2 regions of the Streptomyces dangxiongensis genome follow, and region 1 is predicted to be linked to the other one. Evidence: riboswitches for the same ligand, from Rfam matches in the RefSeq annotation. Region 1 holds a riboswitch; the other holds the start of a gene.
The links. A riboswitch is a leader RNA that binds a small molecule or an ion and turns the genes downstream of it on or off. The one in region 1 is predicted to bind ZMP and ZTP.
Positions count from the first base shown of each region.

Region 2: it holds a riboswitch for ZMP and ZTP, as region 1 does, so the genes downstream of both, D9753_RS02680 (bifunctional 5,10-methylenetetrahydrofolate dehydrogenase/5,10-methenyltetrahydrofolate cyclohydrolase) here and D9753_RS13585 (glycine hydroxymethyltransferase) in region 1, are expected to answer to the same signal.

Region 1 covers NZ_CP033073.1:3,078,045-3,082,233, reverse strand. The annotation lists gene D9753_RS13600 (hypothetical protein) at 1-131, shown strand, start outside; gene D9753_RS13595 (glutathionylspermidine synthase family protein) at 143-1,327, shown strand; gene D9753_RS13590 (nuclear transport factor 2 family protein) at 1,407-1,868, shown strand; ZMP/ZTP riboswitch at 1,945-2,034, shown strand; gene D9753_RS13585 (glycine hydroxymethyltransferase) at 2,067-3,521, shown strand; gene trpS (tryptophan--tRNA ligase) at 3,623-4,189, shown strand, end outside.
Region 2 covers NZ_CP033073.1:518,131-522,319, forward strand. The annotation lists gene D9753_RS02665 (S-(hydroxymethyl)mycothiol dehydrogenase) at 1-240, opposite strand, end outside; gene D9753_RS02670 (hypothetical protein) at 435-728, opposite strand; gene D9753_RS02675 (nuclear transport factor 2 family protein) at 899-1,264, shown strand; ZMP/ZTP riboswitch at 1,377-1,457, shown strand; gene D9753_RS02680 (bifunctional 5,10-methylenetetrahydrofolate dehydrogenase/5,10-methenyltetrahydrofolate cyclohydrolase) at 1,483-2,331, shown strand; gene D9753_RS02685 (alcohol dehydrogenase) at 2,635-3,660, opposite strand; gene D9753_RS02690 (TetR/AcrR family transcriptional regulator) at 3,822-4,189, opposite strand, start outside.

The sequences.
Region 1 (4,189 bases):
ACGGCTGGGTCGACGGCGGCTCCTTCACCAAGCCCGGCAAGGGCGGCGGTGGTTCGTCGGACGACGACCACCACGGCTCCGGAGTGCACCGCGGCGGCTTCGGCGGCGGCAAGGGCAGCTCCGGCGGCTGACGGGGACACGCATGGAACGCCGCACCATCAACCCCCGCCCCGGCTGGCAGCGGACCGTCGAGGCCCAGGGGCTGATCTACCCGCTCACCCGCCACCCCGACGGCTCCCTGCGCCCCTACTGGGACGAGAGCGCCTACTACGTCTTCACCCTGGACGAGGTGGAGGCGCTGGAGGAGACCGTCGGCGAACTGCACCGCATGTGCCTGGCGGCGGCCGGGCACATCGTGGCCGAGGACCGGTTCGCCGACCTCGGCATCACCGACCCGCGGGTGGCCGCGGCCGTCGCCGAGTCCTGGCACCGCCGTGACGAACTCCCCTCCCTCTACGGCCGTTTCGACCTGCGCTACGACGGCACCGGCCCGGCCGTGCTGCTGGAGTACAACGCCGACACCCCGACCTCCCTGGTGGAGGCCGCCTCGTCGCAGTGGTTCTGGATGGAGGACCGCTTCCCCGGCGCCGACCAGTGGAACTCCCTGCACGAACGGCTGGTCGACGCCTGGCGCGCGCAGGCCGCGCTCCTGCCGCCCGGCAGCCCCCTGCACTTCGCGCACTCCGCCGCCGACGAACTCGGCGAGGACCTGATGACGGTCGCCTATCTGAAGGAGACCGCCGAACAGGCCGGTCTCACCACCGACTGGCTCGCCATGGAGGAGATCGGCTGGGACAGCCTCTCCGGCCGTTTCGTCGACAACCGGCTCGGCTTCATCCGCGCCCTCTTCAAGCTCTACCCCTGGGAGTGGCTCACCACCGACGCCTTCGGCCGGCACGTCCTGGACACCCTCGACAACGGCGGCGGGACCGGCAGCACCCTGTGGATCGAACCCGCCTGGAAGATGCTGCTGAGCAACAAGGCCCTGCTGGCGATCCTCTGGGAGCTGTACCCCGGGCACCCCAATCTCCTGCCCGCCCACCTGGACGGCCCCCGCGAGCTGGCCGCGTCCGCCGGCTACGTCGCCAAACCCCTCCTCGGCCGCGAGGGCGAGGGCGTCACCGTGCACAAGCCCGGCGCGCCCGCGGTGCTCCGCGACGAGCCCTGCTGCTACCAGCAGTTCGCCCCCCTCCCCGCCTTCGACGGCAACCACGTCGTCCTCGGCGCCTGGGTCGTCCGGGACGAACCGGCCGGCCTCGGTCTGCGCGAGTCCTCCGGCCTGATCACCGACGAGTACGCCCGTTTCCTGCCCCACGTGATCCTCTGACCGCCGAGCCGTACCGTGGTCGTGCGCCGAGGGGAACGCTCGTCCCCCTCCCGTTCGCCGCCGCCCCGAGGAGGCCGCCGTGTCCGAGACCCGCCCGCCCTGCCCCCCGTTCACCCTGGAGACCGCCCTCCGGAAGGTGCAGGCGGCCGAGGACGCCTGGAACACCCGCGACCCGCAGCGGGTCGCGCTGGCCTACACACCCGACTCGGTCTGGCGCAACCGGGACCTGTTCCTCACCGGCCACGCGGAGATCGTCGCCTTCCTGACCGAGAAGTGGGCCCGGGAACTGGACTACGCGCTGCGCAAGAACCTGTGGAGCTTCCACGGGGACCGGATCGCCGTCCGCTTCCAGTACGAGTGGCACGACGCCGACGGTCAGTGGTGGCGCAGCTACGGCAACGAGCTGTGGGAGTTCGACGAGCACGGTCTGATGCGGCGTCGTGAGGCCGCGATCAACGACGTCGCCATCGCCGAGGCCGACCGGCGCATCCACGGCCCCCGCGCCGCCGGCGACCACGGACCCGACCTCCCGCTCCGCTGACGGCCACCGCGCCATCGCCTCGTCGCTCGCATGGTGGACGCGCGCCCGTCCCCGCCCGGCGCGCCGGGTAGGCTGACGAGCGGGCCGTGACTGGCGCGCTGGGATGGGACGGACCATCGGGGAGCGGCCCGAGCCGGAAAGAGTGCCGTGCGCCTGGGCCGAACGTGAACGCTGTACGCACGCCGTCCGGAGGTCCCGATGCCCGAGAATTCCGCCCCCCTCTCCACCGAGTCCACGGCCTTCCGCGCCGCCCTCGACGTGGTCCGCGCCGTCGAGCCGCGCGTCGCGGACGCCATCGGCCAGGAGGTCGCCGACCAGCGCGAGATGCTCAAACTGATCGCCTCCGAGAACTACGCCTCCCCGGCGACCCTGCTCGCCATGGGCAACTGGTTCAGCGACAAGTACGCCGAGGGCACCGTCGGCCGCCGCTTCTACGCCGGCTGCCGCAACGTCGACACGGTCGAGTCCCTCGCCGCCGAGCACGCCCGCGAACTCTTCGGCGCCCGCCACGCCTACGTCCAGCCGCACTCCGGCATCGACGCCAACCTCGTCGCCTTCTGGGCCGTCCTCGCCGACCGCGTCGAGGCGCCCTTCCTGGAGAAGACCGGCGCCCGCCAGGTCAACGACCTGACCGAGGCCGACTGGGCCGAGCTGCGCCAGGCCTTCGGCAACCAGCGCATGCTCGGCATGTCCCTGGACGCCGGCGGCCACCTCACCCACGGATTCCGCCCGAACATCTCCGGCAAGATGTTCGACCAGCGCTCCTACGGCACCGACCCGGCCACCGGCCTGATCGACTACGACGCCCTGCGCGCCCAGGCCCGCGAGCTCAAGCCGCTGATCATCGTCGCCGGCTACTCCGCCTACCCCCGGCTGGTGAACTTCCGGCTCATGCGGGAGATCGCCGACGAGGTCGGCGCCACCCTCATGGTCGACATGGCGCACTTCGCCGGCCTGGTCGCCGGCAAGGTCCTCACCGGCGAATTCGACCCGGTCCCGCACGCGCAGATCGTCACCACGACCACCCACAAGTCCCTGCGCGGCCCGCGCGGCGGCATGGTCCTGTGCGACGACTCCCTCAAGGACCAGGTCGACCGCGGCTGCCCGATGGTCCTCGGCGGCCCGCTCCCGCACGTCATGGCCGCCAAGGCCGTCGCCCTGGCCGAGGCCCGCAGGCCGTCCTTCCAGGACTACGCCCAGCGCATCGTGGACAACTCCCGCGCGCTCGCCGAGGGCCTGATGCGCCGCGGCGCCACCCTGGTCACGGGCGGCACGGACAACCACCTCAACCTGATCGACGTCGCCACCTCCTACGGCCTCACCGGCCGCCAGGCCGAGGCGGCGCTCCTCGACTCGGGCATCGTCACCAACCGCAACGCCATCCCGGCCGACCCGAACGGCGCCTGGTACACCTCCGGCATCCGGGTCGGCACCCCCGCGCTCACCACCCGCGGCCTGGGCACGGCGGAGATGGACGAGGTGGCGGGTCTGATCGACCGTGTCCTGACCACCACCGAGCCGGGCACCACCAAGTCGGGCGCCCCCTCCCGGGCCGCCCACGTCCTGGACGAGAAGGTCGCGCAGGAGATCGCCGGGCGGGCCACCGACCTGGTGGCGGGCTTCCCGCTGTACCCGGAGGTCGACCTGGGCTGAGACGCCCCGGCACAGGCACGGGGAACCGCGCGGCCGGCCGTCACGGGCCCGCGGTTCCCCACCGCACCGAAGCTCCCGCACTCTCTGCGACAATGAAAAACATGGCCATTGACCGACCCCGCGTGCTCTCCGGAATCCAGCCCACCGCAGGCTCGTTCCACCTCGGCAACTACCTCGGCGCCGTCCGCCAGTGGGTGGCCCTCCAGGAGTCCCACGACGCGTTCTACATGGTCGTCGACCTGCACGCGATCACGGTGGCGCAGGACCCGGCCGAGCTGCGGGCCAACACCCGCCTGGCCGCCGCACAGCTACTGGCCGCCGGCCTGGACCCGGACCGCTGCACGCTGTTCGTGCAGAGCCACGTCGCCGAGCACGCCCAGCTCGCCTGGGTCATGAACTGCCTCACCGGCTTCGGCGAGGCGAGCCGGATGACCCAGTTCAAGGACAAGTCCGCCCGGCAGGGCGCCGACCGCGCCTCCGTCGGCCTGTTCACCTACCCGGTCCTCCAGGTCGCCGACATCCTGCTGTACCAGGCGAACGAGGTGCCGGTCGGCGAGGACCAGCGCCAGCACATCGAGCTGACCCGCGACCTCGCCGAGCGGTTCAACGGCCGCTTCGGCGCGACGTTCACGATCCCGGAGCCGTACATCCTCCGCGAGACGGCGAAG
Region 2 (4,189 bases), 2.6 Mb from region 1:
GGCGACGTCGGTGACCCCGGCGCCGACCGACTCCACGACGCCGGCGGCCTCGTGGCCGAGCAGGAAGGGGAAGTCGTCCGAGATGCCGCCCTGTTTGTAGTGCAGATCGGTGTGACAGACCCCGCAGGCCTGGATGCGCACGACGGCCTCGCCCGGCCCCGGATCCGGGATCACGATCGTCTCGAGCCGTACGGGCTCGTCCTTCCCCGGTGCGATCACGCCGCGGACTTCCTGCGCCATGGCCTGTCCCCTTCCTGTATTCCTTCGAATTCCTTCGAATGCCGTCGCTGCCGACCCTACGCGCCATGGATCGGCAGCGGGACGGTCCACGAGGACGGCCGTGGATCTCTCCGGACCGGTGCACGGGCGGGACGCGGCGGCGCGGAGGGCCGTCCCGGCCGGGACGGCCCTCGGGCCCGGGGGCGGGAGCGGGCTCAGTGGACGGCGGAGTCCCCGCCGAGCAGGGGCGCGGCGGGGGCGAGGACCTGCGCCACCTGGTTCAGCTCCTTGAGGTCGTCCAGCGCCTGCAACTGGTCGGTGACCCTCGGCACCCGGTCCTGCTCCGATGCGGGGATGCCGGCGCCGGCGAGCGAGTCCAGCGTGGTCAGCGCGCCGAACTTCCCGACGGACGGTGTGCCGGCGTCGGCCGCGTTCGCCGACGGTACGGCGAGAGCGGCGATCCCGGCGGCCAGACCGACGGCGGCGGCGATGCGTCGTGTTGAGATCATGCCCTCAGCAACGGCGGCGGGCCCCGGCCGGACACGGGCGTCGGCCCGCGCTCACCCGTGAGGCGGATCCGGCCGCTGCGCTTGCCGTGACCGTCGGGGCGGAGGAGTCTCGGAGGTGGGGTCCGTGCGGCCCGCCCCCGTCGGGCCGCGGGCGCCTGAAGGAGGTCACCATGGGCACCGCGACGGGGTCCTCGTTCGACTCCGACACACTGCGCCGGGCCATAGAGGGGAACACCGGGAACACCCTTCTGTCGCTCTACACGGACGACGCGGAGATCCGCATCGTCGACCACAACAACCAGCCCAGCAGCCCCACGGTCCTGCACGGCCGGGGCCAGATCGCCGAGTTGCTGGACGACGTCTACAGCCGGGACATGACGCACAGGCTGGAACGGTGCGTCGTGGAGGGCGAACACGCCGCCTACAGCGAGGCCTGCGAGTACGCGGACGGCACCCGCGTCCTGGCCGAGTCGATGCTCACCCTTCGGGATGGCAAGATCGCCGACCAGCTCATCATCCAGGCCTGGGACGAGTAGGACGCGGCCGGGTACGGCAGGCGTCCCGAGGAGGCCGCGCGGGTCCGGGCCGCCCCCGGCCGGACCGGACCCGTGAGCGGTCCGGAGGCCGTACGCGCGCTCGGTTACCCTGTAGGCGGGCCGTGACTGGCGCTGAGGTGGAGTACCACCGGGGAGCGGTCCGTGGTGGTTGCCGCGCGCCTGGGCGAGAGAGCCGATCCCAGCCCAGGAGTGTGAGCATGACCCAGGCCCGTCTCATGGACGGCACCGCGCCCGCCCGCCGCATCGTCGGGGACGCCGCGAAGAAGGCCGCCGGACTCGCCGAACGCACCGGCACCGCGCCGTGCCTCGCGACCGTGCTGGTCGGCGCGGACCCGGCGTCCGTGACGTATGTCCGTATGAAGCAGAACCGCTGCCGCGAGGCCGGCGTGGAGTCCCGGCACGTCGCGCTGCCCGCGGCCACGACCACCGCCGAACTCGTGGCGAAGCTGGAGGAGTTGTCGGCAGACGCGAGCGTGCACGGGATCCTGCTCCAGCACCCGGTGGGCGACCGGGTCGACGAGCGGGCCGCGTTCGAGGCGATCGCCCCGGAGAAGGACGTCGACGGCGTCACCTTCGCGTCGTTCGCCACGATGAGCTTCGGACTGCCGGGCTTCGTCTCCTGCACACCGGGCGGCATCCTGCGACTGCTGGACGAGTACGGCGTCGACCCGGCCGGGAAGCGGGCCGTGGTCGTGGGCCGCAGCGCGATCCTCGGCAAGCCGGTGGGCATGCTGCTGCTGGCCCGGGACGCGACCGTGACGTACTGTCATTCGCGCACCCGGGACCTGTCCGCGGCGGTCCGCGAGGCCGACATCGTCGTCGCCGCCGTCGGCCGCCCGCGGCTGATCCGCGGGCAGGACATCAAGCCCGGCGCGGTCGTGATCGACGCGGGCTACAACCCGGGGGACGTCGGTGACGTCGACTTCGACTCCGCCGTGGAGCGGGCCTCGCTGATCACGCCGGTGCCGGGCGGGGTCGGTCCGATGACGATCGCCACGCTGCTGGAGCAGACCGTGGACGCAGCCGCCCGGCAACTCGGCGCGTAAGAGCAGGGGCCGGTACGAGGGGCGTGCGGGGGGGGCGGGTCCGGTGGATCGGCGCATCCAGGACCGGTAGTCCATCACGTCCCCGGGCCTTCACCCCGTACTCGCGGGCGTCCTGGGGGAAGGTGGTCTCCAGGCGAGGACGGCGCCGGTGCGCGGGCCGGGATCAGCATCCGCCGGCCACCCGCGCCCGCGTCCCCGCACCCGTACGCCTGCCCCGGCCGGCCCCGGGGTGCGCCGTCGGCCATGTGCGGGTCGTCGCCCTCGTCCGTGAGGAAGGGCGGCCCGGACGGCGCGCCCCCGCGGTCAGCGCGTGGTCAGGACCATCCGGAACCGGGCGGCGCCGGAGAGCATGCGGTCGTAGGCCTCCCCGGCCCGCTCCAGCGGCACCGTCTCGGTCATCGGGCGGATGCCGTGCAGGACGCTGAACGCCATGGTGTCCTCGACGTCCTGCGCGGTGCCGGAGGGGTGGCCGCGGATGACACGGCCGGCTCCGATGAGCTGCACCGGGCTGATGCCGAGCGGCTCGGGGGTGGCGCCGATGACCACCAGCTCGCCGCGCGGCGCCAGTCCGTCCACGGTGGCCGAGATGGCCTCGGAGTTGCCGGCGGTGGCCAGGACGACCTGCGCCCCGCCGAGGGACCCGAGCGCCTCGGCCACCGGGGTCCCGGCGGTGCTGTCGACGTAGTGGTGGGCGCCAAGCTGCTTGACGAAGCCGGCCTTCTCCGCGCCGCGGGCGATGGCCACGGTCTCGAAGCCCATCGCGACCGCGTACCGCACGCCGAGGTGGCCGAGGCCGCCGACGCCGAGGACGGCGACCAGGTCCCCCGGCCGGGCCGAACTGCGCCGCAGCCCGTTGTACGTGGTGACGCCCGCGCAGGCCATGGGCCCGGCGTCGCTCGCCGCGAGCGCGTCGGGGATCCGGGCCAGGGCGTCGACGGGTACGACGACCTGCTCGGCGAAGCCGCCGTCGTAGGCCCAGCCCGGGACCGCCAGCTCGGCGCAGAGGAGGAAGTCACCTCGGCGGCAGGCCCGGCAGTGGCCGCAACTGCCGCCGAACCAGCCGACCGCGACCCGGTCACCGGCCTGCCATCCCCGGTCCCGCGCTCCCTCGCCGAGCGCCTCGATCCGCCCGGCGATCTCGTGCCCCGGAACCTCGGGGAACGTGATGCCCGGCACCCCGGCGGTCACGAAGAAGGCGTCGCTGTGGCAGATGCCGCACGCCTCGACTGCGATGCGCACCCGGCCGGGGCCCGGCTGCGGAACCTCCCGCTCGGTCAGCTCGAACGCGCCGCCCTCGGTGGTCACCTGCGCGACTCGGTAGGTACTCATGGGTCCCTCCGGAGAACGTGCGACGGCCCCCGCTCCAGCACATCAGCTCCGGACCGATCCCGCGCGCCGAACCGGACGGAGCCTGGCGCCGAGCCGGCCGCGGCATCGCTCAGGCGCCCGGCCGGAGCCCGCGCAGGCCCGGCGGCTCGGGGGCCGGTGGGTCACGTGTCGCGCGGCCGCCAGCCCTCCGGACGGAGCATGCCCAGCAGCAGGCGGACCAGTTCCTCCACCACCTCGTCCAGGGTGGCGTCCACCCAGCCGGCGGTCCAGTCGTGCAGCAGGCCGTTGACGCTGCCGATGAAGGCCGTGGCCGCGAGGCGGTAGTCGCGGGGTGCCGCCTCCCCGCGGGCCACGGCCGCGTCCGCCTCGGCGCGGATGAGGCCGATCCAGCGGGCCCGGCGGGCCAGCCGCTGCTCCTCCATGCGGGGGCTGACGCCGACGATCTCCACGAAGGTGATGCGGATGCGGTGCGGGTCGCAGGTGACGCCGCGGGCGTAGGCCCGGAAGAGCGCGGTGGCGCGCTCGGCCA